DNA from 4 places in the Streptomyces sp. NPDC093586 genome. Region 2 is predicted to be linked to each of the others. Evidence: riboswitches for the same ligand, from Rfam matches in the RefSeq annotation. Region 2 holds a riboswitch; each other region holds the start of a gene.
The links. A riboswitch is a leader RNA that binds a small molecule or an ion and turns the genes downstream of it on or off. The one in region 2 is predicted to bind cyclic di-AMP.

Region 1 (7,473 bases), on a different contig from region 2:
AGGGCCAGGCCCGGCGAGGACTCGTCCAGCGTGGTCAGGCAGACGACCGTCTCGTCGTCCTCCAGGGACACGAACTCCGCCAGCGGCGCGCCGCCCGACAGGTTCGGCGCCGACTGCGCTTCCGGAAGCTGGGGCAGGTCGACCACGTTCACCCGCAGCAGCCGCCCGCCGGACGTCACCACGCCGATCTCGCCGCGGGCCGTGGCGGGCACCGAGGACACGATCAGGTCGTGCTTGACGCGCTTGGCGCGGGCGTCCGTGACGAGGGGCTCGTCGTTCGCGGTGCGGGCCAGCAGGCCCGTCGAGGACAGCAGCACCCGGCACGGGTCGTCCGCCACCTGGAGCGGGACGGCGGCCACCGGAGTGGCGGCCGACTCCAGCAGGAGCGTGCGCCGGTCGGTGCCGAACTTCTTGGCCACGGCCGCCAGTTCGGCGGAGACCAGCTTGCGCAGCTCGGCGTCCGACTCGAGGATCCGCGTCAGCTCCTCGATCTCCGCGACGAGCCGGTCCTTCTCCGCCTCGAGCTCGACGCGGTCGTACTTGGTCAGCCGGCGCAGCGGCGTGTCCAGGATGTACTGGGTCTGGACGTCGCTCAGCGAGAAGCGGTCCATCAGGCGCTGCTTGGCCTGCGCGGAGTTCTCGCTGGAGCGGATGAGGCGGATGACCTCGTCGATGTCGATCAGCGCGGTGAGCAGGCCCTCGACCAGGTGGAGGCGGTCGCGGCGCTTGGTGCGCCGGAACTCGCTGCGCCGCCGCACGACGTCGAAGCGGTGGTCGAGGTAGACCTCCAGCAGCTCCTTGAGGCCCAGGGTGAGGGGCTGGCCGTCGACCAGGGCGACGTTGTTGATGCCGAAGGACTCCTCCATCGGCGTCAGCTTGTAGAGCTGCTCCAGGACGGCCTCGGGCACGAAGCCGTTCTTGATCTCGATGACCAGGCGCAGCCCGTGCTCGCGGTCGGTGAGGTCCTTGACGTCCGCGATGCCCTGGAGCTTCTTCGAGCCGACCAGGTCCTTGATCTTCGCGATGACCTTCTCGGGGCCGACCGCGAAGGGCAGCTCGGTGACGACGAGGCCCTTGCGGCGGGCCGTCACGGTCTCCACGGACACCGTCGCGCGGATCTTGAACGTGCCGCGGCCCGTCGCGTAGGCGTCCCGGATGCCGGGCAGACCGACGATCCGGCCGCCGGTGGGCAGGTCGGGGCCCGGCACGTGCTTCATCAGGGCGTCGAGGTCGGCGTTCGGGTACCGGATCAGGTGCCGGGCGGCCGCGATCACCTCGCGCAGGTTGTGCGGCGGCATGTTCGTGGCCATGCCGACCGCGATGCCGGAGGCGCCGTTGACCAGCAGGTTCGGGAAGGCGGCGGGCAGGGCCACCGGCTCCTGCTCCTGGCCGTCGTAGTTGGGGCCGAAGTCGACGGTGTCCTCGTCGATCGACTCCGTCATCAGGCCGGCGGCCTCGGCCATCCGGCACTCGGTGTACCGCATGGCGGCCGGCGGGTCGTCGTTGCCCAGCGAGCCGAAGTTGCCGTGGCCGTCCACCAGGGGCACGCGCATGGAGAAGGGCTGGGCCATGCGCACCAGGGCGTCGTAGATCGACGCGTCGCCGTGCGGGTGCAGCTTGCCCATGACCTCGCCGACGACACGGGCGCACTTCACGTAGCCGCGCTCGGGCCGCAGGCCCATCTCGTTCATCTGGTACACGATGCGGCGGTGCACCGGCTTGAGGCCGTCGCGGGCGTCCGGCAGCGCACGGGAGTAGATGACCGAGTACGCGTACTCGAGGAAGGAGCCCTGCATCTCGTCGACGACGTCGATGTCGAGGATCTTCTCCTCGTACGACTCGTCGGGCGGCGGGGTCTTCGTACTACGGCGGGCCATCGCTGCCGGCTCCTTGCTGAAGCGTGAACGGTGATCTGACGTGGTCCATTGTGGACCGCGGCACTGACAGCGACCGACCAGGACCCGTCACGGGCTGCCCGGCCCGGCGCTGCCCGCAGGGTACGCCCTCGCCACGCCTCCCCGTCCCCGGCGGCCGCCGACCCGTTCTCGCTCTCGGCGTACGGGGTCCGGGAACTCCACCGGCGGCCCGCACGCTTGCATACAGTGGCAGGATCGGCGGAATTCCGCGGTTCCGCCCGATGATTCCACCAGGATTTCCGCGATCGAAGGGACGTACATGCCCATGGGTCACACGGCCACAGCCCAGGCAGGCTCCGGCGGCCTGACAGCGACCGAGCACCGCCTGGCCAACGGCCTGCGCGTGGTGCTCTCCGAGGACCATCTGACCCCGGTCGCGGCGGTGTGCCTCTGGTACGACGTCGGCTCGCGCCACGAAGTCAAGGGGCGTACCGGTCTGGCTCACCTTTTCGAGCACCTGATGTTCCAGGGCTCCGCCCAGGTCAAGGGCAACGGGCACTTCGAGCTGGTGCAGGGGGCCGGCGGCTCGCTCAACGGCACCACCAGTTTCGAGCGCACCAACTACTTCGAGACCATGCCCGCCCACCAGCTGGAGCTCGCCCTCTGGCTGGAGGCCGACCGCATGGGCTCCCTGCTCGCCGCCCTGGACGAGGAGTCCATGGAGAACCAGCGGGACGTCGTCAAGAACGAGCGCCGCCAGCGCTACGACAACGTGCCCTACGGCACGGCGTTCGAGAAGCTGACCGCCCTGGCGTACCCGGAGGGTCACCCGTACCACCACACGCCGATCGGCTCGATGGCGGACCTGGACGCGGCGACGCTGGAGGACGCGCGCGCGTTCTTCCGCACCTACTACGCGCCGAACAACGCGGTGCTGTCCGTGGTCGGCGACATCGACCCCGAGCAGACGCTCGCCTGGATCGAGAAGTACTTCGGCTCCATCCCGTCGCACGACGGCAAGCCCGCCCCCCGGGACGGCTCGCTGCCCGACGTCATGGGCGAGCAGTTGCGCGAGGTCGTCGAGGAGGAGGTCCCGGCGCGCGCCCTGATGGCGGCCTACCGCCTGCCGGAGGACGGCACGCGCGCGTGCGACGCGGCCGACCTGGCCCTGACCGTCCTGGGCGGCGGCGAGTCGTCCCGCCTGTACAACCGGCTGGTGCGGCGCGACCGCACGGCCGTGGCCGCCGGCTTCGGTCTGCTGCGGCTCGCCGGGGCGCCCTCCCTGGGCTGGCTGGACGTGAAGACGTCCGGCGACGTGGAGGTGCCCGTCATCGAGACGGCCATCGACGAGGAGCTCGCCCGGTTCGCCGAGGAGGGCCCCACGGCCGAGGAGATGGAGCGCGCCCAGGCCCAGCTGGAGCGCGAGTGGCTCGACCGGCTCGGCACGGTCGCCGGCCGCGCCGACGAACTGTGCCGCTACGCCGTCCTGTTCGGCGACCCGCAGCTCGCCCTCACCGCCGTGCAGCGGGTGCTGGAGGTGACGGCCGAGGAGGTCCAGGAGGTCGCCAAGGCCCGCCTGCGCCCCGACAACCGCGCGGTGCTCGTCTACGAGCCGACCGCCCCCGCCGACGAGAACGACGCCACCGACGAGAACGAGGAGGCGGCCAAGTGACCGAGCTCGCCACCATGGAATTCCACTCCCAGCCACAGGCCGGCGAGCCCAAGCCGTGGGCGTTCCCGGCCCCCGAGCGCGGCAGCCTCGACAACGGCCTCACCGTGCTGCGCTGCCACCGCCCCGGCCAGCAGGTCGTCGCCGTCGAGGTCTCGCTGAACGCGCCCCTGGACGCCGAGCCCGCCGGTCTGGACGGCGTCGCCACGATCATGGCGCGCGCGTTCTCCGAGGGCACCGACAAGCACTCCGCCGAGGAGTTCGCCGCCGAACTGGAGCGCTGCGGCGCCACCCTCGACGCGCACGCGGACCACCCCGGCGTCCGGCTGAGCCTGGAGGTGCCCGTCTCGCGCCTCGCCAAGGCCCTGGGCCTGGTCGCCGACGCCCTCAGGGCGCCCGCGTTCGCCGACAGCGAGGTCGAGCGGCTGGTGCGCAACCGGCTCGACGAGATCCCGCACGAGCTGGCCAACCCCTCCCGGCGCGCCGCCAAGGAGCTGTCCAAGGAGCTGTTCCCGGCCGACTCGCGCATGTCGCGCCCGCGTCAGGGCACCGAGGAGACGGTCGCGAACATCGACGCGGCGGCCGTCCGCGCCTTCTACGAGAAGCACGTCCGCCCCGCCACGGCCACCGCGGTCATCGTCGGCGACCTCACCGGCGTCGACCTCGACGCGCTGCTCGGCGACACCCTCGGCGCGTGGACCGGCTCCGCCGCCGAACCGCGCCCCGTGCCGCCGGTGACCGCCGACGACACGGGCCGGGTCGTCATCGTGGACCGCCCCGGTGCCGTCCAGACGCAGCTGCTGATCGGCCGCACCGGGCCCGACCGGCACGACCGCGTGTGGCCCGCGCAGGTCCTCGGCACGTACTGCCTCGGTGGCACCCTCACCTCGCGCCTGGACCGCGTCCTGCGCGAGGAGAAGGGCTATACCTACGGCGTCCGGGCCTTCGGGCAGGTCCTGCGCTCCGCGCCCGACGGCACGGGTGCCTCGATGCTCGCCATCAGCGGCTCCGTCGACACGCCCAACACCGGCCCGGCGCTGCAGGACCTGTGGACGGTGCTGCGCACGCTCGCCGAGGGCGGGCTCACCGACGCCGAACGCGACGTCGCCGTGCAGAACCTGGTGGGCGTGGCGCCGCTGAAGTACGAGACGGCGGCGGCCGTCGCGAGCACGCTCGCCGACCAGGTCGAGCAGTACCTGCCCGACGACTACCAGGCCACGCTGTACCGCCAACTCGCCGCCACCGGAACCGTGGAGGCCACCGCGGCGGTCGTGAGCGCCTTCCCGGTGGACCGTCTGGTGACGGTCCTCGTCGGTGACGCGGCGCAGATCAAGGAGCCGGTCGAGGCCCTCGGCATCGGCGAAGTCACCGTGGTGGCCGCCGAGTAGCGGCACGCGCGCCCGACGGCCCCGGCGACCCGAGTGTCACCGGGGCCGCCTTTTGTCCGGATTGGGGGAGAGGCTGCCCGTCTGCCCTGTGGCGTGCGCTACAAAAACCCTGTTGCGTTTGAGGATCGAAGACAACCGCGTTTAGCGTCGTCCGGGCTGTTCGTCAGGCAGTGCGCCGCACCCGCGGCACCGGACAGTCATCGCCGAGTCCCCGTACGGCGCGAGCCAGGGGAGCCGGGGACCCATCGCAGTCCCTGGGGTGAATCGGACGCCCGCGCTTCGGCGAGGGGGTCCGTAGGAGACCTTCCTGCTCCGAACCCGTCAGCTAACCCGGTAGGCGAGAGGGAAGGAAAGGACCAGCCTCTACATGGCGTTCACGCGCGCCACCGGGAAGCACCGCCGCCCCGGCCGCATGCACCGCACCACCGCCCGCGCGGCGGGCGTCGCGGCCCTCGCCACCACCGGCGTCGTCGGCACCCTCGCGGCCCCGGCCCTCGCCGCCGAGCCCGAGGTCGAGCAGAGCGGACTCACCCCGGTCGTCACCATCGGCGACTCCGTCGCCGACGAGATCGACGCCCAGGCCGCCGCGCAGAAGCAGGCCGCCCTGGACGCCGCCGCCCGCGAGGCGGCGATGGAGGCCGCGCGCGAGCGGGCCGCCGAGGCCGCGAAGGAAGCGCGCGAGGCCAAGGAGCGCGCCGCGCGCGAGGCGGAGCGCGAGCGCCTCAACACCTTCGTCGCGCCGATCACCGGCTCCTACGTGTCCACGGCCTACCGGGCCGGCAGCTCCCTGTGGTCCTCCGGCAGCCACACCGGCATCGACTTCCACGCCTCCACCGGCACCCCGGTGCACGCGGTCGGCGTCGGCACCGTCGTCGAGGCCGGCTGGGGCGGCGCGTACGGCAACCAGGTCGTGATCAGGATGCACGACGGCACGTACACCCAGTACGGGCACCTGTCGTCCATCGGCGTCTCGGTCGGCCAGTCGGTCGGCGCCGGCCAGCGGATCGGCCTCTCCGGCGCCACCGGCAACGTCACCGGACCGCACCTGCACTTCGAAGCCCGCACGAGCCCGGAGTACGGCTCGGACATGGACCCCGTCGCCTACCTCCGCTCCCACGGCGTGGACGTCTGACGACGGACGGCACGGCACCCCCGAAGGCCCAGGCTCCCGAAGCCTGGGCCTTCCGGTTTTCCCACCCATTTCCGGCTCCGTCGCCGGCCGGTGTTTCCGGCTCCTTTTCCGGCCCGCGAATGTCCAAAAAATATCCCTGGATTCCCGCACCCCGTCCGAAAGCGCGGCGCATTGGCCTAGAGTCACGGAACACGCGTCCATCGTCGACGTTTCACGGGGATCAGGGCGGAGGTCGGACATGCGTATTCCGGCGCACTCGGTGTGCACGGCGATCCGGGACGACATCGTCGCCGGTGTCCACGGGCGCGGCAGCCGCCTCACGGAGGAACTGCTCGCCCGCCGCTACGGCGTCTCCCGCGTCCCCGTCCGCGAGGCGCTGCGCACCCTGGAGGCCGAGGGCTTCGTCGTGACCCGGCGGCACGCGGGCGCGTGCGTCGCGGAGCCCACCGAACAGGAGGCCGCCGACCTGCTGGAGACCCGCACGCTCCTGGAGCCCCTCGGCGCCTCCCGCGCGGCCCGGCGCCGCACCGAGGCCCACCTCAAGGTGTTGCGCGGCCTGGTCAGGCTGGGCCGGGAACGCTCCCGGCAGGGCCACGGCGAGGATCTGCGCGCACTGGACGGCTGGTTCCACGAGACCCTCGCGCAGGCCGCCGGCAGCCCCTCCCTCACGGCGATGCTGACCCAGCTGCGCCGCAAGATCGCCTGGATGTACCTCGTGGACGCGCCACCCGGTGCGGTGGAGCGCTGGGCCGAGTACGGCGCGGTCGTCGACGCGGTGGCGCGGGGCGACGGCGACCGCGCGCGGGCGCTCATGGCGCTGCACGCCGAACGGTCGGCCGCGGCGCACCGGCTGCGCTTCTCCTCCGGCGACGGCCCGGACGGTGTGAGGAATGCGCAACGTCCCGCAAACATGCCGAGCCCGCGGCATTAACACGGGTGCCGTATACAAAAGAGGGGTAATTCGGAGGGCTGTTTTCTGCTGCCCGGAAAAGAGGCAGGAAAAGGCCCGCCCGGCAGTCCGGGCGGGCCTTTCGGCGGCCGTCACGTCAGACGGTCTCGGGAAGCTCCTCGAGACCCTCGGCGACCAGCTTCGCCAGCCGGTCCAGGGCGGCGTCCGCGCCCTCGGCGTCGGAGGCCAGGACGATCTCCTCGCCGCCCTGGGCGCCCAGGGCCAGAACGGCCAGCATGGAGGCCGCGTTGACGGGGTCGCCGTCGGCCTTGGCGATCGTCACCGGGACGCCTGTGGCCGTGGCGGCTCGGACGAAGATGGAGGCGGGGCGGGCGTGGAGACCCTCGGCCCAGCCGACGTTGACGCGGCGCTCAGCCATGTGTTGCTGCCCTTCAGGTGTTCAGGTTGTCTAGACCAGTTTCCCACATCATGAAGCATGGCCGGACGGCTGTGCGCCGCCCGGGCGGCCGTCGGACCGC
Region 2 (7,473 bases):
CGCCTCCCCGGCTCAGCCGGCGAAGACGGGACCCCGCACGACGGCGCGGGCCCGGCGGTACCACCGCCAGCCGACCGTCCTCGGCCCGTCCCGGTACGGCGCGATCCGGGCGCCGCCACCCGCCAGCCACGCCTCGACGTCGGCGACGGTGTGACCGCGCCGCACGATGAGGCGGGCGATGCGGTACCGCTCGTCGCGGTCGGAGCTGAGCGCGTGCCGCACGGCGGTGGCCGTCTCGTAGCCGGCGCGGGCCGACATCGCCCGCACCCGTGGGCTGTTGTAGCCGTGCGGGTAGGCGAGGTGACGCACCGGGTGGCCGAGGGCGTCCTCCAGCACGGTCTTCGAGGTACGCAGTTCGTATGCCAGGTCCTTGGCGGACAGGGTGTCCAGCTGGGCGTGGGTGACGGTGTGGCTGCCGATCTCCATGCCGGAGGCCTCCAGCCCGGCGGCCTCGCCCAGGCGCATCATCGGGGCGGGCGGCAGCAGGCTGCGGCCGCCGGGGGCGACGGCTCCGGTGGTGAGGTAGGCGGTGGCGGGCAGTCCGCGGTCGGCCAGCGCCTCGGCGGTGGGACCGGGCAGGTCGGCGAAGCCGTCGTCGAAGGTCAGCAGCACGGGCCGGGGTGGCAGGGGCGCCCGCCCGGCGAAGTGGTCGGCGACCGCGCCGATGGTGACGGGGGTCCGCCCGCTGTCGACGACCGCGTCGAGGTGGGCGGCGAACTCCTTGGGGGAGACGGTGAACTCGGCGATCCAGTCGGGCGGGTCCTCCATCACGGCGTGGTAGAGGAGGACGGGAACGGCGCCCCCGCCCGGTGCGTCCCCGCCGCGGGCGTCCGGCGTCGTCATCTCGCCCCCCTGGCAGCGGTCCGCAGGGCGTACCGCGCGCGCAGGTAACCCACCGGCCCGTACAGCATCCCCCTGCGCTGCAGCCGCGACAGCCGCCGTGGCCACGGATGGGTCCGTTCGTCGTGGGCGCCCGGTGCGCCGCCGCCGTCCGTGTCGCGGACGGCCGTCAGACCGCGCGCGTGGGCCAGCCCGCGCGGCAGCCGCGCGAGGAACGCCGGCAGCAGCGCGGGCCGGTTCACGAGGACCGCCGTGAGGTACGCGGTGAGCCCGGCGCCGTATCCGTACGCCTGGGTCTCCAGGTCCCGCCAGGTCTCCCGGTGGTGGTGCCACACCAGGGCCGTCGGCGTGTAGTGCAGCCGTCCGCCCCGGGTGAGGACGCGCACGAAGCCGTAGAGGTCGTCGCCGCCCCGTGCGGGTGTGCCCGCGCCGGTCGCCGGGTCGAAACCGCCGGCCGCGCGCAGCACCGACGTACGGAAGGCCATGTTGGCGCCGGAGCCGAAGCGCCCCGCGGTGAACGGGAACAGCGGTTCGTCGGCGGGCGGGTGCTCCGGGTCGTACGTGCGCGGGGCGAAGCCCTTCGCGAAGCCGCCGTGGCTCTCCAGGAGGACCTGGGCCGGGGTGCTCAGCCGGGCGGGCAGGATCAGGCCGGTCGCGCACGCCAGGCGCGGGTCGGCGGTGAAGGGCGCGGTCAGCTCGGTGAGCCAGCGCGGGTCGGCGACCACGTCGTCGTCGGTGAAGGCGACCACCTCGCCGCGCACGGCCGCGAGGCCCCGGTTGTGCGCGACGGCGAGTCCGGGGACCGGTTCGCAGACGTACCGCACGCGCTCGCCGTACTTCCGCTCGACCAGTTCGCGGGTCTCGCCGGTCACCGGGGCGTTGTCGACGACGACGACCTCGAAGTCCGGATGGTCCTGCGCGAGCAGGGAGTCGAGCGCGCGGGCGAGCTGCCCGGCGCGCTCCCGGGTGGCGACGACGACACCGGCGGACGGGGGAGGGGGGACGGGCCCGGGCGGCGTCCCGGGACGCAGGCGCCGGGCGAGGCCCGCCAGTTCCCGTGCCGGATCCGCTCCCCGGGGCACCCGCCCCAGCAGTGTGCCGACGGGCCGTCCCGCCCTGCGGACCAGGACGAACACCGGGCCGGACGTGACCGGGGGACCACCCGGCCCCGGTCTGAGGCAGGCATCCTCCCCGTCGCCGAGGTCCAGCTCGGCGACCTGCACCGGTTCGATGCTCAGGAATCTCTCGATCTCCCGCCGTGCCTCCTGCCGCGCACGCCGTGCTCCGGCCATGCGCCCCACCCCCTCGTGGTTGCCCCTCCGTCACGACCGGCGCAGCCGGGCCGCCCCCTTCAGCGTGCGTGCCGCCAGCGACGCCAGCCGTGGCCGTTCGCGCACGAAGCCGTGCGCGCGGCGGGCCGGTTCGCGGCCGAGCCAGTGCAGCGCGGCGCCCGCCCCCGGACGTGTCGCCGTCCCCTCGTACACGGGCAGTTCACCGGTCTTCAGCGAGTCCTTGTACTCCGCCGCGCCCCGCCCCATGTCGAGCAGGCCGATGCCCTCGGCGGCGGCGGCCTCGGCCATCCGCAGGTGCAGCACCAGCCCCGGCGAGTACTTCGCGAAGTCCGGGTCGTACGCCGGGAACCAGCAGGCCAGGACCGACTCCGAGCGCAGCCCGAAGTGGGCGGCGACGGGCCGGTCGTCGGCGTAGAGCACGGACAGCGTGCCCGTGCACTGAGGCGCCCGGGTCTCGGCGAGCCGTCCGACGAGCCGGGCGATCCACTCCTGGGCGAAGCGGTCCCGGCGTCCCGTCCTGCGGTACTGCGCCGACTTCCACTCCATGAGGGTGCGCAGCGCGGCCGGTTCGCGCTCGTCGAACACGAAGCGCACGGTTCCGGCCTGCCGGCCCAGCCTGCGCTCCTTGGCGAGGGTGGTCTTCAGGAACTTCGGCGACTGGGTGCGCAGCACGCTCTCGTACGCCTCGTACCCCTTCTCCACGTCGATGACGTAGGTGGCGTGCTCCTCGGCGGCGTACGGCACGAACAGGCCCTGCTCGGCCTCCAGGTTGTCGAAGGCGAGGCTCGACAGGGAGCAGGCCCGCAGCAGTCGGCGGGTGTCCGGGAGGAGGCCCGGCCGCAGCACCGCGCCCTGGCAGTCCGAGACCCCGAGCCCGATCGCCCGGCCCTGGCCCAGCGGCCCGCGCTCGTGCGGCAGGAAACCGGCGGCCTCACCGCCCTCGTACAGCACCGCCACCCGCGCCCCGGGCCGTACCCGGCCCACGACGTCGGTGAACTCCGGCTCCATGAAGGGATTGCGGGGCGCCGTCGCCCCGGCGCGCAGCTCGCGCCAGCGCTCCCGTTCCCCCTCGCCCAGCTCCTCCGGCCTCAGCACGCGTACACGTCCGCTGCTCAACCCGACCCCCCGATCAAGTCCCCCCTGGACAACAGGAAGGTACCCCCGGGGCCGCCCGGAGGGTAGAAGGCAGAGCATGTTGTTGCCAACTGGTGCACAGGCCTTTAACCGCCTTCAGACGGTGTTGCGTCAGGTTTCGGACACCTGCGAACGTCCTCGTGCGCAACCGGTCGTGGGTGGGTCGGGCAGGTGCGGTGTCCGTATTCTCTGATCATGGACCGCACCGCATATGCCCTCGTCGCCACCGACCTCGACGGAACGCTGCTGCGCGGCGACGACACCGTCTCCGACCGGTCGCTGGCCGCGCTGGCGCGGGTGGCCCGGGCGGGGGCGCGGCACCTGGTGGTGACGGGGCGCCCGGCACCGAGGGTGCGCTCCCTGCTCGACGGCCTCGGCTGCACGGGGCTCGCGGTGTGCGGGCAGGGCGCGCAGGTGTACGACGCCGACGCGCACCGGATGCTGTGGTCGGTCACCCTGGACCGGGAGCTGGCGGAGACCGCGCTCGGCAAGATCGAGGCCGAGGTGGGGGAGGTGTACGCCGCGGTCGACCAGGACGGCGTCGACGGGCTGACGCTCATCGAACCGGGCTATCTGATGCCCCACCCGACCCTGCCCGCGGTGCGGGTCGAGCGGCGCGACGAGCTGTGGAGCGCGCCGATCAGCAAGGTGCTGCTGCGCCACCCCGACCTGTCCGACGACGAGTTGGCGGCGACGGCGCGCGCGGTGGTGGGTTCCCTCGCGACGGTCACGATGTCGGGGCCGGGGACGGTGGAGCTCCAGCCGTGCGGGGTGACCAAGGCGACCGGTCTGGCGCTCGCCGCCGAGCGTCTGGGGCTGAGCCGGCGGCGGACGATCGCCTTCGGGGACATGCCCAACGACATCCCCATGTTCCACTGGGCGGCCCGCGGGGTCGCCATGGCGGGCGCCCACCCCGAACTCAAGGCGGTCGCGGACGAGGTCACCACGACGAACGAGGACGACGGCGTGGCCGTCGTCCTCGAGCGGATCTTCGGAGCCTCCTGACGCACCGGGTGCGTATCGGTACGGCTCGGTTCGTCCGGTTGTGTCGCGGTGCGCGGGCGGCTCAGTACGCGCTGAAGACGTTGTCGATGGAGCCGTACCGGTGGGCCGCGTAGTTGCAGGCGGCGGTGATGTTGGCGACCGGGTCGTACGAGTCCCAGGAGGTGCCGGCGACGTGGTACGCCCGGAAGGTCGGGTCGATCACCTGGAGCAGGCCCTTGGACGGGGTGCCGTTGACGGCGTTGACGTCCCAGTTGTTGATGGCGAACGGGTTGCCGGACGACTCCCGCATGACGTTGCGGTGGATGCCGTCGTAGGTCCCGGGGATCCCGTGCTGCGCCATGATGTCCAGCGACTCGCGGATCCAGCCGTCGAGGTTGTTCGGGTACACCGTCGCCGTGGCGGCGGCGGCCGTGGTGGCCGGGGTGGCGGCGGACGCGGTGGCGGCGCCGACGAGCGGCAGGGCGAGCACGGCGACGCCGGTGCCGGCGACGGCGAGCTTGCGGGCGAGGCGGCCGGTTCGGGCGTGACGGTTCTGACCGTTGGCAGGCATGTGTGTGTCCCTCTCCATACGCCTGCGAGGTGAGCTGTCGGGTTCGGGCGGGGAGGTGCCCGGCCGCGCCCTGACGGGCACGGCTTCACCCCGAGCCGCTCCGGTGGTGTCCGGCGCGGCGACTTACCTTGGGTCCCCCGCTCCTGCCTGCGAGTGTGTCGGTGGATGACTGTGTGTCGGGGCGGTGGCAGGATTCGGCGTCCGCCTGACAGGCCGGGAACGTATGCGAGAGCACATGTCCGGAACAAGTGCAGGAATCACCCGACGTGCCTGTTGACCTTGATCTGAGGCATTTGGGGTGCTTGATCCTTTGCTACTGCCAAGGCTCAACTCGCCTACGGGGCAAAGGGGTGAGGGGGTTCGCGGCGGGGGTGCGGGCGGGCGCGGTGGCGTGAGCCAACTCACTGGCCTCAACAAGAGCGGCAAATCGGGCATTAGAGTCAACTGGTGGTCAATCGCCCCCTGGTGGGGGTCGCTTCGGTGCGGGGGCCCGACCGGGGGGTGGCTGGGGGGCCGACCGGGTGCCCGGCCGGACGCGCGCGGCAGCGGGGGTACGCCCCTCCGTCGGCGGGGCGCCCCGGTGTTTCCTCGTGTCGCGCGGGCATCCGTCCGGGGTGTGCGGGCATCCGTCCGGGGTCGCGGGTGCGGGTGGCGAACGGGTGACGCTCTCGGGGTGCGGTCCGTCGGGAGGGGTGGTGGGATCTTCGGTGGTGGCTTCCGGTGTGCCGTGCTCCGCGCCGCGCCTCTCCGGCGATGTCGGCCGATATCTGCTCATATCACTTGATCAAAAACATACCGTGCATGATCCGATACCGACCGGCCTGTAACGGTGGGCGCTAGCGGTGATCGAAACGTGACCGGATACGCTGACTCGAGTGGTGGCAGCGACCTATCGACAAACCAGGTAATCGCCAGTAGACACCAGCAGACAGGAGACCCCTCGTGACCGTCGTCGGGCCGTTCGGGCTGAGCGTGCGGGACCAGGCACTGGAAGCCGATGTCCAGACCGGACTGGCGGCCGTCGAGGAAGGGTTGCTTGAGGCAACCAAGAGTGAGGTGCCCTTCATCACGGAGGCCGCCCAGCACCTGGTGCGGGCCGGCGGCAAGCGGTTCCGGCCGCTGCTGGTGATGCTCGCCTCCCGGTTCGGCGACCCCTACGCGCCCGGCATCGTGCCCTCGGCCGTGGTCGTGGAGCTGACCCACCTCGCCACGCTCTACCACGACGACGTGATGGACGAGGCCGCCGTGCGCCGCGGCGTGCCCAGCGCCAACACCCGCTGGGGCAACTCGGTCGCGGTCCTCACCGGCGACTTCCTGTTCGCCCGCGCCTCCCAGATCCTCGCCGACCTCGGGCCCGAGGCGGTCCGGGTGCAGGCCCTCGCGTTCGAGCGGCTCGTCACCGGCCAGATCCTGGAGACGGCGGGGCCCCAGGACGGACGGGACCCGGTCGACCACTACCTGGACGTGCTGGGCGGCAAGACGGGATCGCTGGTGGCGGTCTCCTGCCGGTTCGGCGCGATGATGTCCGGCGCCGACGACACGGTCGTCGACGTGCTGACCCAGTACGGCGAGCGGCTCGGCGTCGCCTTCCAGCTCGCGGACGACGTCCTGGACATCGCCTCCGACTCCCACGAGTCGGGCAAGACGCCCGGCACGGACCTGCGCGAGGGCATCCCGACCCTCCCGGTGCTGCGGCTGCGCGAACGGGCGGCCCGGCTGGGGCTCGCCGAGGACATCGCCCTGTGCGAGCTGCTGGACTCCGACCTGAGCGACGACGCGCGGCATGCCGAGGCCCTGCGCCTGCTGCGCGCCCACCCCGCGCTCGAACAGGCGCGGCGGGACACCGTCCGGTACGCGAAGGACGCCCGGTCGGCGCTGGCCCCGCTGCGGGAGTGCGACGCGAAGGCCGCGCTGATCGAGCTGTGCGACGCGGTGGTGCACCGAGCCGGCTGACCTCCCGGCCGCCACCGCGCTCTCCCGGCGCGACGCGCCCCGCCCCCACCGGTCGGGGACGCCCCCACCGGTCGGGGACGCCCCCACCGGTCGGTGGAGGATCCGCCCTTCCGTGTCATCCCGCAGGAGTACGCGGAGTTGAGCCCGCGGTCTGACGCTTCCTCGTGGCCGATTTGGTCAGATGGTCACACGGAAAAACACCACTCCTCACCGATTCGGGTGAGAATGGCGGCTCACGGGTGAACACGTGCGAGGTCGCGAGACAGCCGCCGCCGACGACGGAGGTAGGGCACACATGGCACCGATCGATTCCGACGACAACACGACCGCCGGGGACGGCGAGGAGCCGCGTGCCGGACGGCGCAGGGCCGCGCGGTACGTCGTCCCGGTCGCGGTGATGGGCGTGGCGGCCGCCACGATCGGGCTCGTCCCCGCCCTCGCCGACTCAGGCGACCCGGACCTGCCCGAGGTGACGGCCCAGCAGCTCATCCAGAAGATCGCCGAGTCGGACGTCCAGCAGCTGTCCGGCACCGTCAGGATCAGCACCGACCTGGGCCTGCCGGACCTCGGCGGCCTGGAGAGCGGTCTGGCGTCCGGCATGTCCGGCGGCCCGGGCGCCGGCGGCGGTGACGGTTCCTCCGCCGACCCGTCCGCCAAGCTTACCGGGCTGGTGACCGGCAGCCACACGCTGCGCGTCGC
Region 3 (7,473 bases), on a different contig from region 2:
ATCCGGGCCCGGGTCCTGGTCAACTGCGCCGGTCTGCACTGCGACGAGGTCGCGCGGATGACCGGGGACGACCCGGGGATGCGGATCATCCCCTTCCGTGGCGAGTACTACGAGCTGGCGCGGCCGGAGCTGGTGCGGGGCCTGGTGTATCCGGTGCCGGACCCGGCGTTCCCGTTCCTCGGCGTGCACCTGACCCGCGGCATCGACGGCAGCGTGCACATCGGCCCCAACGCGGTACCGGCCCTGGCCCGCGAGGGCTACGGCTGGGGCGTGGTCCGGCCCCGTGAGCTGGGCGCCACGCTCGCCTGGCCGGGCTCGTGGCGCATCGCCCGGCGGCACTGGAGATACGGCGCCGGGGAGCTGCGGCGGTCGCTGTCCAAGGGGGCGTTCACGTCGGCGGTGCGCAGGCTGCTGCCGGTGGTGACGGAGGGCGATCTGGTGGAGGCGCCGGCGGGGGTGCGGGCGCAGGCGGTCCTGGCGGACGGGACGCTGGTGGACGACTTCCTGATCAAGGAGGGGGCGTGTGCGGTGCACGTGCTGAACGCGCCGTCCCCCGCGGCGACGGCGGCGCTGCCGATCGGGCGGGAGGTGGGGCGGCGGGCGCTGGCGGCACTGGGCGCCGGATGACGCGGCCCGGCCGTAAAATCGACTCACTGTGTCTGATTCCCGCCATGCTCCCGAGACCCCGCAGCCGCCCGTCGACAGCGCCGACCGGCAGGCCCGTGCCAAGGGTGAGCCCCGATTCCCCGACGGTCCCAAGGCCGACCCCGCCGGGTCGCACTTCGAGCGGCGGATCCGGAGCTTCCAGCCGCGCCGGAGCCGGGTCACGACCGGGCAGGCGGACGCGCTGCAGCGGCTGTGGCCGAAGTGGGGACTGGACATCGACGGACAGCGGGTCATCGACCTCACCGAGCTGTTCGGGAACACCAACCCCGTCGTCCTGGAGATCGGCTTCGGCATGGGCGAGGCCACCGCCCAGATGGCCGCCGCCGACCCGGACACCGACATCCTCGCCGTCGACGTCCACACCCCCGGCCAGGGCAACCTGCTCGGTCTCGCCGAGCGGAACGGGCTGACCAACATCCGTGTGGGCAACGGCGACGCGATCATCCTGCTGCGCGAGATGCTCGCCCCCGACTCGCTCGCCGGACTGCGCGTCTACTTCCCCGACCCCTGGCCGAAGAAGCGGCACCACAAGCGCCGCCTGATCCAGCCGGAGTTCCTGACCCTGGCCGCGTCCCGCCTCGCGCCGGGCGCCGTCGTGCACTGTGCCACCGACTGGGAGCCGTACGCGGAGCAGATGCTCGAGGTCCTCACCGCGCACCCCGACTTCGAGAACACCGTGCCCGGCGGCGGTTTCGCGCCGCGCCCCGCCCACCGGCCGCTGACCCGTTTCGAGGGCCAGGGACTGGACAAGGGGCATGTGGTGAACGACCTGCTCTTCCGCCGCGTACAGCCCCCCGTGCCGCAGCGCGGTCAGCAGCGCGATCAGCACAAGGAGCAGCCCCCCACCGGCTAGGGTCCATGCCGTGGCCACCTGTCCCCCGTGTCCGACGCGTCCGCCCACGCTTCCGCATACGCAACCGCGCTGGTGGCAGCTCACCTGGGTGCGTTACGGCGCGCTGATCGTCCTGCTCGCGCTCTCCGGCCTGGTGATCCTGGCCCTGGTGCGCGAACAGACCGGCACCCAGGGGTTCCTGGTCGGGCTGGGGCTGGCGGTCTTCCCCGTGCCGCTGCTCGTAGCCGCCTTCCGCTGGCTCGACCGCGTCGATCCCGGCCCCTGGCGGAACCTGCTGTTCTCCTTCGCCTGGGGCGCCTGCGCGGCGGCGCTGATAGCGATCGTCGCCAACAGCTTCGCGACGAGGTGGATAGCGACGGCCACCGCCGACCCCACCGGTGCGGACACCCTGGGCGCCACCGTGATAGCGCCGGTCGTGGAGGAGTCCGCCAAGGCCGCGGCCGTCCTGCTGGTCTTCCTCTTCCGCAGGCGGAACTTCACCGGCATCGTCGACGGCGTCGTCATAGCCGGCGTCACCGCCACGGGCTTCGCCTTCACCGAGAACATCCTCTACCTGGGCACCGCCTTCGGCACCGACCAGCTCACCGGCGACCGGGGCATCGCCTCCGTGACCGCGGCGACCTTCTTCGTCCGCGTCGTCATGTCGCCGTTCGCGCACCCGCTGTTCACCGTGCTCACCGGCATCGGTTTCGGCATCGCGGCGCTCTCGGCCGACCGCCACCGTCTGCGCCGTGTGCTGCTGCCCCTGTCCGGCCTGCTGCTCGCGATGGGCATGCACGCGCTGTGGAACGGCTCGGCCTCGCTCGGCGAGTACGGCTTCTTCGCCGTGTACGCGGCGTTCATGGTGCCGGCCTTCGGCCTGCTGACCTGGCTGGCGATCTGGACCCGGCAGCGCGAACTCGGCACCGTGCGGGCCGAACTGCCCGTCTACGCGGTGGCCGGCTGGCTGGCGCCGGCCGAACCGTTCGCGCTCGGCTCGATGCGGGCGCGCCGCATCGCCCGGCGGTACGCCCGCCAGCACGCCGGGAAGCCGACGGAGCGGGTGGTGGCGGAGTACGAGGCGTACGCGACCTCGCTGGCGTTCCTGCGGCAGCGGGGGCGCCGGGGCCGGGCGGGCGCCGACTACGTCGTACGGGAGCGGGAGTTGCTGACCGAATTGTGGCGCCGGCGGGAGGCGGCGCGGCCGGCGCTGGACTACGCGGCCCGGGCCACGGCGCCGCCCCTCCCGGTGGCCGTACCGCCCTGGCCGGCGTACGGGCCGCACGCGGCACCGGCACCCGCCCGGTACACCGCACCGGCCCCGTACGCCATGCCCGTCCACACCTCCTACACCGCGTACCCGGCCCAGAACCCGTACCGGTCGTAGCGGCGGCGGGGAAGCGGCCCCTCGGGTGGACAACCGGGCGGACGACGCGGACGGCTCAGGCGGACGCCTCCGTCAGCCTCCGCACCTCCGCCTCCGTCAGCTCCAGGTCGGCCACCCCGAGCAGCGCCGGCAGCTGCTCGACCGTCCGCGCGGACGCGATCGGCGCGGCCACCGTCGGCTGGGCCGCCAGCCAGGCCAGGGCCACCGTGGCGACCGGCGCGTCGTGGGCCTCGGCGATCTCGTCCAGGGCGGTGAGCACCCGCCGTCCGCGCTCGCTCTCCAGGTGCTTCGCGGCACCGCCCGCCCGCGGGCTGTCGACGGTCGCCCCGGGCCGGTACTTGCCCGTGAGGAAGCCGGACGCGAGGGCGTAGTAGGGAACGGCGGCCAGACCGGCCCGCTCGGCGAGGTCCCGCAGCTCACCCTCGTACGTGTCGCGCGAGACCAGGTTGTAGTGGGGTTGCAGGGCCACGTACCGGGCGAGGCCCTCGCGGTCGGAGAAGTCCAGGGACGCCGAGAGCCGCTCGGCCGTGATGTTGGAGGCGGCGATGTACCGGACCTTGCCCGCGCGCACCAGGTCGTCGAGCGCGCCGATGATCTCCTCGACCGGCACCTCGGGCTTGTCGTAGTGGGTGTAGTAGAGGTCGATGCGGTCCGTGCCCAGGCGCCGCAGGGAGGCGTCGGCGGCGGCCTTGATGTTGGCGGCGGACAGGCCGGGGTACTCGGGGTGCTGGCTGACCTTGGTGGCGATCACGACGTCGTCGCGGTTGCCGCGCGCCGCGAGCCACTTGCCGATGAGGGTCTCGGACTCGCCGCCGCTGTTGCCCTCGGCCCACGCGGAGTAGACGTCGGCGGTGTCGACGAAGTTGCCGCCGGCGGCGGTGTAGGCGTCGAGGACGGCGAAGGAGGTGTCCTGGTCGGCGGTCCAGCCGAAGACGTTGCCGCCGAGGGCGAGCGGGAAGACCTCGAGGCCGGAGGAGCCGAGCTTGCGCAGAGAAGTCATGTCCTGTGACAACAAGCGCCCCGGAACTGGTCATTCCGGGGCGACGCACAATTCGCGCGAACCGGCGGCCCCTGTCCTCAGGGGGTGAGGCCCTTGCCCTGCAGCCACGCCGCCGGGTCGACCCCGCCCCCGGCACCGCCGACGTGGACCTCGAAGTGGAGGTGCGGTCCGGTGACGTTGCCGGTGGCGCCGACGCGGCCGATGACGTCACCGGTGCTGACCTTCTGGCCGACGCTGACGTTGATCGACGACTGGTGGCAGAACCACAGCTCGGTGCCGTCGTCCAGGGTCAGGATCGTGCGGTAGCCGTAGGAGCCGGCCCAGCCCGCCTCGGTGATCGTGCCGGTGTGGACGGCCTTGACGAGGGTGCCCGTGGGAGCGGCGAAGTCGAGGCCGGTGTGGTGGCCGGAGGACCACATGGAACCGGCCTGGCCGAAGGTGGAGGTGATCGTGTACGAGGAGGTCGGCAGCGTGAACTGCTTGGCCAGCTCGGCGAGCCGCTCGGCCTCGGCCTTCTTCGCGGCCTCCTCCTCCGCCTTCTTCTTGGCGGCGGCGGCCTTGGCCTCGGCCTCCTTCGCCGCCTTCGCGGCGGCTTCGGCGGCTTCCTTCTCGGCCTCGGCGGCGGCCTCGGCGGCGGCCTTGGTCTCGACCTGGACCTGCTGCTGCTCGGCCTGCTGCATGATGCGCGCCCGCAGGGCCTCACCGGCGTCGGTGGTGCCCTCGGCGGTGTCGGTGGTGGTCGCGCCGATGCCGCTGAGCGGGGTGGCGGAGCCCTGGGGTTCCGGTTCCGCCTCGTCGGAGATCAGCGAGCCGACGTTCGGCAGGTCGGGCATCGAGATCGGCACCGGCGGCTTGCCGGTCTGGGCGCTGGCCATGCCGCCCGCTCCGACGGCCGCGATGACGCCGACGCCGAGGACGGTGGAGCTGCGGGCGAGTCCGCCGCGCTGCTTGGCGACGCGGTGCCGGCCGCGTACGGGACGGATGGACTCCGCGGTGGGGTTCCACTCCTCCCAGGGGCCCGCTTCGGCGCGGTGGCCGTCGGGGCCGAAGGGGTCGGTGTCGTGCGTGATCGGCACGAACGGGGCCTCGGGGGCAGGCCGGTTGGACGCCACGTGGGCGTACTCCTTTCCTTCCTTCCGCCTACCGGGTTAGCTGACGGGTTCGGAGCAGGAAGGTCTCCTACGCGCGTATACCTGCCGTGCCTCCACGGCGGCATACGCCCGATTCACCCCAAGGTGGTGGTTCCCCGGTTCCCTCACGGGATTCGGCGCGTGCGCACGGAGCCGCCTTCTGTGACGGCTGGGACGACCGCGCTGCGTTATCGAACGTTAATAGACGCGAGGTGCTGATTCCAAGCCGCCCCGATTGATCATTAAGAATTTCGGACGGGACGTACCCCTCATGAGGGGCGAAAGCGGGGCGACTTGACCGCCCCTCAGGCAACCGTTCTCCACCACCCGTTTCTGACGTTGTGTCAGTTGTTATGCGGAGGGCGGTCGCGTCGTCACCACCCGTGTCACCGGTCAGGGCCGCCGCACCGCTCAGCGCCGGCGTACGGCGAGCAGCGCCATGTCGTCCGTCATGCCGCCCCCGGAGTGCCGGCGCACCTCGTCGGCGAGGGCGTCGAGCAGTTCGGCCGGGCGCCGGAAGGCGCGGCCGGCCAGCCGCGCCGCGGGATCGTAGAACCGGCCGTGGGCGTCGCGTGCCTCGGACAGCCCGTCGGTGTACAGCAGCAGCGTGGCACCGCCGGAGAAGCCGGCCTCCTCCGCCCGGTCGGGCCACACGCCCAGCTCCCCCATCCCGAGCGGCAGCGCGAACTCCCTGGCCTGTACCGGACGCACGGTGCCGTCGGCGTGCAGCAGCAGGGGCGGCGGGTGGCCGCGGTTGACGATGCGGACGATCCCGGCGCCGTGCGGGAGTTCGGCGAGGACGGCGGTGGTGAACCCCTCGAAGGCGTCCAGCCCGTCGCGCCGGGTGCCCTCGCGCGCCAGCGCCCGCTCCAGCCGCTGCGCGACCGCCTCCAGCGTCGCCTCCTGCTCGGCGGCCTCACGGAAGGCGCCGATCACCACGGCGACGGCGGCCACCGCGCCCATGCCCTTGCCACGCACGTCACCGACGATGATCCGCACGCCGTGGGCGCTGTCCTGCACCGCGTACAGGTCACCGCCGATGAAGGCGTCGGCCTGCGCCGCCTCGTAGCGGGCGGCGATCTCGAAGCCGCCGATCCGCTCGGCGGGCTCGGGCAGGACGGCCCGCTGGGCGGCCTCGGCGATCTCGCGGGCGGAGGCGAGGCGCGCGTCGGTGCGGCGGACGAAGGCGTTCACGAAGACGGCGAGGGCGGCGACCGTCGCGATGGTGATCAGTTCGGTGAGCGAGTCCACGTAGTGGGCGACGCCCTTGCTCAGTTGGAGCCCGATGACGGTGGCGACCACGGCGAGACCGGTGAGCACCGTGCCGCGCCGCGAGTAGACGGGCGCCGCGACCAGGGGCGCGGCCGTGTACAGGGGTCCGGCGGTGAAGTACCGGGGAGTGAAGACGTCGTACAGGATGGCCACGACGATCAGCAGGACGGGGAGCAGGCGCACGAAGGGCCGGCCGTACGGGGTCCGCCGCAGCTCCCGCCCGGCGGACGGGACGGGCACCGGGTCGGTGCCGAGGCCGGGGTCGGGCACGGGGTCACCGGGCAGCCGGCCACCGGCCCTGGCATACGGTGCCTCGTCGTCCACGTCACCTGGCCGCACCACTCGTCTCCCGCCGCCCCTGTACGTCCACGCCGCTTGCCGTCCCGCTCTCCAGGTTTCCCGGAGGACGGACGGGGGGCGAGCCGTGGAGGCCGGTCGGGTGACGGACGCGCGGACGCACCGAAGGCCGGAATCCTTGAGGATTCCGGCCTTCGGCCTTGAGTAGCGGGGACAGGATTTGAACCTGCGACCTCTGGGTTATGAGCCCAGCGAGCTACCGAGCTGCTCCACCCCGCGTCGTTGTGTCTCCAGTGTACGTCATGTCGGGGGTGGAACGCACACGCGTATCTCAGGGGCCCAGCAGGTGACGGTTCGGGCCCTTCGCCGACGCCTCGTACTCCGGCAGGACGACGACGGCGGCGCCCCCGGCGGCGAGCACCCCGCTGCCGTCGGCACCCGGCACGAACGTGTCCGGTTCCCGCCAGGCGGTGACCACGCGGCGCACCCCGGCGTCGAGGATCAGCCGGGCGCAGGGCGCGGGCCGGGAGGCGCGGCGGGCGCACGGTTCCAGGCTGCTGTACACCGTGGCGGTCGCGAGCCGCGGGTCGGCGGGGTCGACCTTGGCGAGCGCGGCCTCCTCGGCGTGCACGACCGGGTCCCCGCCCTCCCGCGAGTGCCCGCGCGCGAGCTCCGTCCCGTCGGCGGCGACGATCACCGCCCCCACGCTGAACGCCGTGCCGGACGGCGGGCACAGCCCGGCCAGCTCGCAGGCGAGCGCCAGCCAGTGCCGGTCGGCGGCGGACACCTCGCCACCGGCCCCCGGGGCGGTCGGCCGGTAGCGCATGAGCACGACGTCCTCGATGCGCCGCGTCTCCACCAGTCCGAGCCGCCCGCGCTGGTAGTCACC
Region 4 (7,473 bases), on a different contig from region 2:
AGCACCCGTCGGCCGTCGATCTCGGCGAGCACGCTGGAGTGGCCCGTCCAGGTCAGCCGCAGCCCGGTGGCGGGCGGCCGGGCGAGGTCGGCGAGCGTGGTGGCGTGCACCGGGACCGTGCCCCGCGGGGTGCGGCGGAGCCGTGATTCCCGGTCGAAGTAGACCTTGGCGAACTCGCGGGCCGATCCGGAGGGCCGGGTGCGGGCGGTGCCTCCGGGGTTCTGGAAGACCCCGTCGCGGAAGTGCGGCGATCTGCGGATACGCGCCATGCGCTCACCGCCCGGGTCCGTGCCGAAGGCGGCGGGCCGCGGCACGCGGAGCCCGGTGCGGGGGGAACGGGGGGCGGCCACGGTACCTCCTGGTGGAGTGGGTCGGGCTCTTCATTGTCGTCCTGCCCGACGTCACCTCGAACGAGCGATGTCACATCCGGGTTCCCGCCACCCGTCGTACCGGTGAGGGCGCTCCCGCCGGAGCGCCCGGAACGGAACGGAACCGATGAGGTCGGCTCGGCCCGGCCGATGGACAGGAAGGTGGCCTCCCATGGCACGCGTATCCCTCACCCCTCCCCGGACTCTCTTCTTCCGCGTCATGGAGTGGTACTCCCGGCGTACCTACGGCAAGGTCCTCGACCCCGGCAAGGCGCTCGCCCACAATCCGCGCGTGCTCTGGGGCGACCTGCGGTTCGAGCGGTCCGTGGCCCAGTGGAACAAGCTGGCCCCGGATCTGAAGGCGCTCGCCGTGATGGCCTCGGCGGCCTCGATCGGCTGCTCCTGGTGCATGGACTTCGGCTACTGGGAGAATGCGGAGCGCGGCATGGACCGGCGCAAGCTCCACGACGTGCCGGTGTGGCGGGAGAGCGACGCCTACACGCCGTTGGAGCGCGACGTCATGGAGTACGCCGAGGCCGTGACGGCGACCCCGCCGACCGTCGGCGACGACCTCGCCGAGCGGCTGCGGACCCGGCTGGGCGAGCCGGCGTTCGTGGAGCTGACGGCCATGATCGCCGTCGAGAACCTGCGTTCCCGCATCAACGCCGCGCTCGACCTCACCAGCCAGGGCTTCAAGGACTCCTGCGATCTGCCCGTCGCGGGGCGCGCGGGCGCGGCCAGCACCACGGCGGACTGAGCCGGCGGGGCCGGAAACGACCGTCGTCGCACACGCGTGCGCCTGTATAGGGTGACGGGCGTGGCGAGAGTCCGGTTGAGTGTGGCGCAGCGGCGTGAGGAGTTGCTGCGCGCGGCGATCGAGCAGATATCGGCGCGGGGCGTGGCGGCGTTGCGGATCGCCGACGTGGCCGCGGCGCTGGGTGTCAGCAGCGCGCTCGTGCTCTATCACTTCTCGACGAAGGAGAAGCTGGTCGCCGCCGCGTTCACCCGCGCCGCCGAGGACGATCTGGCCTGTCTGCGCCGGCTGCTCGGCCGCCGTACGTCGGCGCTGCGCCGGCTGCGGGCGGCCCTGCGGTGGTACGCCCCGACCGGCCAGGCCAAGGGCTGGCGGCTGTGGATCGAGGGCTGGGCGGCGTCGCTGCGCGAGCCCGCGCTGCGGGAGGTCGCGCGGGAGCTGGACCGGCAGTGGAAGGCGGCCATCGCCGAGGTCATCGCGGACGGTGTGGCCGCCGGGGAGTTCTCGTGTCCGGACCCCGACGGCGCCGCCCTGCGGCTGACGGCGCTGCTGGACGGGCTGGCCGTACAGCTGACGTCGTACAAGGGCGCGGTGCCCCGGGCCCGTGCGCTGCAGTGGGTGGACGAGGCACTCGCCCGGGAACTCGGCCTGGACCGGGAGGCGTTGACCGCGCCCCGGCGCTGAGGAGCCGGCAGCGCCCCGGCACCGAAGCCCCCGAGGCCCTACCGGTCCTCCTGGTTCTCCCGCCGCCCCGGCCCTCAGGTCCCTCCCGGTCCCCGAACCCTCAGGCCACCGAAGCGATCCGCAGCTTGATGTCGTCCGGCGACAGCGTCCCCTTGGCGGTCACGTGGTCCCCGGACGACTCGCCGCGCAGCCGGCGCCCGATCCACGGCACCAGGAACTCCCGGGCCCAGTGCACGTCGTCGCGCCGGACGTCGAGGGTGCCGCGCGGCGGCAGGGGCGGCCAGGGCTGGTCCGGGTCGGCGGGGATGCGCAGGCCGAGGACCTGGCCGGCGCGCAGCGCCACGCGGGTGTGGCCCTCGGCCGACAGGTGCAGCCGGTCGGCGTCCCAGGCCCTGCGGTCCTGGATGCTGCGCAGCGACCACAGGTCGAGCACCGGGCAGCCGTAACGGTCGGCGATGGCCCGCACGTGTCCGTTGTAGGTGGCGATCTTGCCGCGCAGATGCTTGAGGACGGGCACTCCGCGGGTGTCGAAGCCCGTGGTCACCATGACCGTGCCGGCCGCGGCGGTCAGCGCGGCCACCGCCCGCTCGAACCGTTCGGCCACCTCGTCGGGGTCGGTGCCGGGCCGGATGATGTCGTTGCCGCCGGCGCAGAACGAGACCAGGTCCGGCGCGAGTTCGATCGCCCGGGGGACCTGTTCCGCCACTATCTGGTCGAGCAGCCTGCCGCGTACGGCGAGGTTCGTGTACGTGAAGTCGCCCTCGGGGCGCCGGTCGGCGAGCAGGACGGCGAACCGGTCGGCCCAGCCGACGAACGCTCCGTCGGGGCCGGGGTCGCCGACGCCCTCGGTGAAGCTGTCCCCCACCGCCACGTACGACCCGATCACTGCTCTGCTGTCACTCTTCGAATCGTCTGCCACATCGACCCATGATTCACCTTGGAATGTGACCTACGCGACCGTAGGAAGGGGTTGACGGGCGGTGAGATAAGCCACTCCTAAAGTGTTTGCCAATTCAGGAATAAGCGAAGCCCGGTGGCGGACGCGCCGAAGGCCGGACCCGGGGATCGGGGTCCGGCCTTCGGCGGCGCGGGGTCTGCGCGGAAACCGTCGTCAGACGGAGACGCCGTGCGAGCGCAGGTAGGCGATCGGGTCCACGTCGGAGCCGTAGTTCGGCGTGGTGCGGATCTCGAAGTGCAGGTGCGGTCCGGTCACGTTGCCGGTGGCACCGGAGAGACCGATCTGCTGGCCGGCGGTCACGGACTGGCCGGCGGAGACGGAGATCGAGGACAGGTGGGCGTACTGGGCGTAGTGGCCGTCGGTGAGCTTGATGACGACCTGGTTGCCGTACGCGCCGCCCCAGCCGGCGGAGACGACCGTGCCCGCGCCGACGGCCTTCAGGGAGGTGCCGGTCGGGACGACGAAGTCGGTGCCGGTGTGGTAGCCGCTGGACCACATGCTGCCGGACTGGTGGTACGGGGTACCGACGCCGGCGCCGGCCACGGGGGCGGTGTAGCCGCTGGTGGTGCCGGCGGACCGGGTGTTCGTGTTCGAGGACGTCGGCGCGGCGGGCTTCGACGAGGTGGTCTCCGCGGCGTCCGACGCCTTCTCGGCGGTCCGCGCGGAGGACTTCTCGGCCTCGGCCGGCTTCTCGGCGGTCTTCTGCGAGGGTGACGGGGGCGCGGTGGTGCCGGCCGCGGCCTTCTGGCCGATCGACAGCTTGAGACCCGGGTGGATGAGCGACGGGTCGGAGCCGATGGCCTCGCGGTTGTCCGCGTACAGCTTCTTCCAGCCGCCGTCGACGTGCTGCTCGTCGGCGATCTTCGAGAGATGGTCGCCGCTCTTCACGACGTAGGTGTGCGAGGCCGAGCCCTTGTCGGCCGACTTCTGCGCGCCGGCCGTGACGGACTGTCCGGCGGCGGAGTGCGCGGGGGCGGCCTGGGCGGCGGCACCCATCAGCGGGAGCGCGAGCGCGGCGCCACCGGTTCCGGCTATGGCGATGGTGCGGGTGATGCGCTGGGCCTTGGTGCGGCGGTGCTTACCCTTCGCGGGCATGGCGAATTCCTCTCCGGCGCCTGCGAGGTGAGCTGTCGGGTGCGGACTGGAGATGTCCGGCCGCGTCATGGCGCGGCTTAACCCCGAGCCTGTTCCGGGAACCGGAACAGGCGGTCTTACCTGTGGGTCCCCCGCTCCTGCCGTGTACGGGTGGTGGATGAGTGCGGGCTCCGGTCGGCGGCAGGATTAGGCGTCCGTCCGGATCGGTGGTGAACGTAAGGGACCACGAGGCGCACGGACAAGCGAGAGGCTCCCCGGACCGGTGTTCCGCTTGATCCTTCACGGGAATGAGCGGTCACACTCCGTCGATTCCGTGAGCGTCCCTCTCCGTAAACGGCCTTGAAAAGCGCATGAATTACGTGAGCATGACGGGCAACGCTCGGTCACCTCTATGACGCTGCTCACGAGGGTTGCGCCAGTTACCCTTATTTCCCAGCGAGTTGGTGTGAAGTGGGCAATTGGTGCAGAAGGCCCAGATACTCCATATTCGGCTCTATCGGCTTCCCTGTGGGCGACTCGTTGCCGCAGGCAAGGGATGCCGTATCGTCGGCTGGGCGCCCGACGGCGAGCAGCGCCGACGGGGCGGAGTGGGAGGAGCCCCCGTGACGCAGCAGGTCCCGTCGACCGAACCCGAGCTGGCCGGCGTGCGCAACTTCCGGGACGTGGGCGGACTGCCGACCGTGGACGGGCGGAGCGTGCGCCATGGAGTGCTGTTCCGCAGCGGCCACCTCGCGCACGCCACCGAGGAGGACGCCGCGTTCCTCGCCTCGCTGGGACTGCACACGATCTTCGACTTCCGCAACGCCGCCGACCAGAAGCTCGAGGGTCCGGACGTCGAACTGCCGGGCGTGCGCCATGTGAACCTGCCGCTGAGCGATCCGGCCGACGGTGCCGAGTTCTGGAAGATGGTCCGCGACGGCGACCTCGACCAGCTGCGCGAGATCCTGGCGGACGACCGGGGCGCGAACCGGATGATCGCCTCCTACCGCACGATCATCAAGGAGCGCACGGCGGAGCACTCCCGGGTGCTGCACGCGCTCGCCGAGGACAGCGTCCCCGCACTGATGCACTGCGCGGCCGGCAAGGACCGCGCGGGCCTGTCGATCGCGGTCACCCTGCTCGCCCTGGGTGTGCGGCGCGAAGCCATCCTGGAGGACTACCTGAAGTCGAACGCGACGCACCGCCGCTACAAGGTGCGTCGCAGCAGCACGGCCGCCTCGGCCTACTCCCCCGAGGTCATGGAGCTGCTCAGCCCCCTGTTCGACGCGCGCGCCGAGTACCTGGCCGCGGCCTTCGAGACCGTCGAGGAGACCTGGGGCGGGGTCGACGCCTACCTGGAGAAGGGACTCGGCATCACCCCGCGGACCAGGGAACGGCTGCGCGAGCGGCTGCTGGACTGAGCCGCCCGCCCGCGTTCCCGGGCGGCGCTATCCGGCTCCCACCTCGAAGAGCAGGTAGAGGAAGCCGCCGAAGACGTGCCCGAGGGCGATGTAGATGAGAAGTCGCACCCACAGGGCGCGCGGGAGCTTGTCCTGGATGGCACTCATGGCATCTCTCCGGGGGTGTGGCGGGTCGGTGTGGTGACGGGCCCCAGGCACAGCGCCGTCGTCGGGCTCTGCAGCAGGGTGTGGACGAAGAGCAGCTCGAGCCCGTCGACGTCCTGGGCCGCGATCCGGTGCGGGGTCAGGGAGTCGAAGTGGGCACTGTCGCCCGGGGCGAGCAGGTGCACGGCGTCCCCGAGGCGCAGCCGCAGCCGCCCCCGCAGGACGTAGAGCCACTCCTCGCCGGGGTGTACGCGCACGATGTCGCCCTGCGAGCCGTGCGGCACGCGGACGCGCAGGGCCTGCATCCCGCGGCCGGAACCGCCGGCCTGCCAGTACGTCCAGCCGCCCGCGGCGGTCGGCTCCATGCCCCCGGCCCGCACGACGGCGTCCCGTTCCGCGGCCTTCTCGCCGAGCAGTTCCGAGACGGTCGTACCATAAACACGCGCGAGCGAGAGCAGCATCGGCAACGAGGGCTGGCGCTGCCCGGTCTCCAGGCGGGAGAGGTGGGCGGGCGACAGCCCGGCGGCGCGGGCCGCCGCCTCCAGGGTGAGGGCCGCGCGGCGGCGCAGGGCGCGCAGCTGCGGCGCCACCACGGAGGACACGGCGTCCGGCGGCCCGTCCGACTGATGGTTCGCGGAGGAGGACATACCTCCATTCAGCCCGAGCTTTGCCTGTGGGGCAATTTTTTTGCCTCACAGGCAAAGCGGTGGATGTCCTCCGGTCAGCGGTTCGCCACCGCCTGCCTGACCAGTGTCTTTCCGAAGTCCCACATCAGACCGCCACCGTTGTGGGCGTCCTCCATCACCTCGGTGAAGGCGTCGACGAACCGGTCCGCGTCCGACGCGTCGATGATCAGCGGCGGGATCAGCTTGATCACCTCCAGATGGTCGCCGGACACCTGCGTGAGGATCCGGTGCCGCTGCAGCAACGGCACCACCACCATCTGCGCGAACAGTCCCTTCCGCGCGGCCTGCAGCATCGTCCAGCGGCTGCGCAGCCTCAGCGAGTTCGGCCGGCCGAACTCGATGCCGATCATCAGCCCCCGGCCCCGGACGTCGGCGAGCAGTTCGTAGCGGTCCGCCAGCTCCGTCAGCCGGGACGTGAGCCGTTCACCCACGGCAGCCGCGTTCGCGACGATCTCCTCGTTCTCCATCACGGACAGCACCGCGAGCCCGGCGGCCATCGCCTGCGCGTTGGACCCGAAGCTGGCCGAGTGGACCAGCACCCGGTCCATCGAGGAGTACACCTTCTGGAAGATCCAGTCCTTGCCGAGCGTGGCCCCCACCGGCACGTACCCACCGGACAGCGCCTTGGCGACGCACACCAGGTCGGGCTCGACACCGTCCTCGTGCTGGTAGGCGTAGAACTTCCCGGTCCGGCCGAGGCCCGTCTGCACCTCGTCGGCGATCAGCAGGGCCTTGTGCCGGTGCAGCATGTCCTGCGCGGCGCGCAGGTAGCCGGGCGGGGCCTCGTGGACGCCCTTGCCCTGGATCGGCTCCACGATCAGCGCCGCCACGTCTCCCTTCCGCAGCTCCCGCGCCAGGGAGTCCAGGTCGCCGAGCGGGACGGCGGTGTCGGGCAGCAGCGGGGCGAAACCGTCCCGGAAGCCGGTCTCGCCGTTGACGGACAGGGAACCGGCGGTCAGCCCGTGGAAGGCGTGTGCGCAGTACAGGATCCTCCGCCTGCCGGTCGCGTACCGGGCGAACTTCAGCGCGGTCTCGACCGCCTCCGTGCCGCTGTTGCCGAAGAAGACACGGTCCAGGTGGGGACTGTAGGAGAGCAGCCGCTCGGCCAGCAGTCCGGGCAGCGGCGGGCAGTCGAAGCGGGTCAGGTCGGCCAGCGAGGCGTCGAGGACGTCGTGCAGCGCCTTGCGGACGACCGGGTGGTGACGCCCCAGGCCCATCACGCCGAACCCGGCGAGCATGTCCAGGTAGTCGTTGCCGTCCGCGTCCCAGAAGTGCGCCCCCTCGGCCCGCTCGTAGACCTTGTCGAAGCCGATGGTGCGCAGCATGCGCGGCAGTTGGTGGTTGAGGTGCTTCGCGTGCAGCTCGTACCGCTCGGCGCCACGCT

Region 1: linked by a shared signal. The riboswitch ahead of ACIRFH_RS19190 (M23 family metallopeptidase) and the one ahead of ACIRFH_RS03465 (transglycosylase SLT domain-containing protein) in region 2 are both predicted to bind cyclic di-AMP.
Region 3: linked by a shared signal. The riboswitch ahead of ACIRFH_RS34275 (M23 family metallopeptidase) and the one ahead of ACIRFH_RS03465 (transglycosylase SLT domain-containing protein) in region 2 are both predicted to bind cyclic di-AMP.
Region 4: linked by a shared signal. The riboswitch ahead of ACIRFH_RS35985 (peptidoglycan DD-metalloendopeptidase family protein) and the one ahead of ACIRFH_RS03465 (transglycosylase SLT domain-containing protein) in region 2 are both predicted to bind cyclic di-AMP.

Annotation. Positions count from the first base shown of each region.
Region 1 covers NZ_JBIWJA010000017.1:12,011-19,483, forward strand. Annotated here, with positions in the region: gene ACIRFH_RS19175 (DNA topoisomerase (ATP-hydrolyzing) subunit A) at 1-1,877, opposite strand, end outside; gene ACIRFH_RS19180 (M16 family metallopeptidase) at 2,176-3,528, shown strand; gene ACIRFH_RS19185 (M16 family metallopeptidase) at 3,525-4,913, shown strand; cyclic di-AMP (ydaO/yuaA leader) riboswitch at 5,105-5,268, shown strand; gene ACIRFH_RS19190 (M23 family metallopeptidase) at 5,281-6,045, shown strand; gene ACIRFH_RS19195 (GntR family transcriptional regulator) at 6,284-6,976, shown strand; gene ACIRFH_RS19200 (HPr family phosphocarrier protein) at 7,092-7,373, opposite strand.
Region 2 covers NZ_JBIWJA010000002.1:270,081-277,553, reverse strand. Annotated here, with positions in the region: gene ACIRFH_RS03485 (polysaccharide deacetylase family protein) at 13-843, opposite strand; gene ACIRFH_RS03480 (glycosyltransferase) at 840-2,132, opposite strand; gene ACIRFH_RS03475 (GNAT family N-acetyltransferase) at 2,163-3,248, opposite strand; gene ACIRFH_RS03470 (HAD family hydrolase) at 3,462-4,271, shown strand; gene ACIRFH_RS03465 (transglycosylase SLT domain-containing protein) at 4,333-4,821, opposite strand; cyclic di-AMP (ydaO/yuaA leader) riboswitch at 4,827-4,995, opposite strand; gene ACIRFH_RS03460 (polyprenyl synthetase family protein) at 5,764-6,774, shown strand; gene ACIRFH_RS03455 (outer membrane lipoprotein carrier protein LolA) at 7,070-7,473, shown strand, end outside.
Region 3 covers NZ_JBIWJA010000057.1:14,000-21,472, forward strand. Annotated here, with positions in the region: gene lhgO (L-2-hydroxyglutarate oxidase) at 1-627, shown strand, start outside; gene trmB (tRNA (guanosine(46)-N7)-methyltransferase TrmB) at 656-1,519, shown strand; gene ACIRFH_RS34265 (PrsW family intramembrane metalloprotease) at 1,530-2,885, shown strand; gene ACIRFH_RS34270 (aldo/keto reductase) at 2,941-3,885, opposite strand; gene ACIRFH_RS34275 (M23 family metallopeptidase) at 3,963-4,997, opposite strand; cyclic di-AMP (ydaO/yuaA leader) riboswitch at 5,009-5,165, opposite strand; gene ACIRFH_RS34280 (PP2C family protein-serine/threonine phosphatase) at 5,427-6,626, opposite strand; tRNA gene ACIRFH_RS34285 (tRNA-Met) at 6,790-6,863, opposite strand; gene ACIRFH_RS34290 (dihydrofolate reductase family protein) at 6,916-7,473, opposite strand, start outside.
Region 4 covers NZ_JBIWJA010000073.1:2,907-10,379, forward strand. Annotated here, with positions in the region: gene ACIRFH_RS35965 (MBL fold metallo-hydrolase) at 1-350, opposite strand, end outside; gene ACIRFH_RS35970 (carboxymuconolactone decarboxylase family protein) at 541-1,125, shown strand; gene ACIRFH_RS35975 (TetR/AcrR family transcriptional regulator) at 1,186-1,806, shown strand; gene ACIRFH_RS35980 (SGNH/GDSL hydrolase family protein) at 1,907-2,692, opposite strand; gene ACIRFH_RS35985 (peptidoglycan DD-metalloendopeptidase family protein) at 2,918-3,859, opposite strand; cyclic di-AMP (ydaO/yuaA leader) riboswitch at 3,864-4,022, opposite strand; gene ACIRFH_RS35990 (tyrosine-protein phosphatase) at 4,462-5,259, shown strand; gene ACIRFH_RS35995 (DUF6126 family protein) at 5,287-5,406, opposite strand; gene ACIRFH_RS36000 (helix-turn-helix domain-containing protein) at 5,403-6,050, opposite strand; gene ACIRFH_RS36005 (aspartate aminotransferase family protein) at 6,125-7,473, opposite strand, start outside.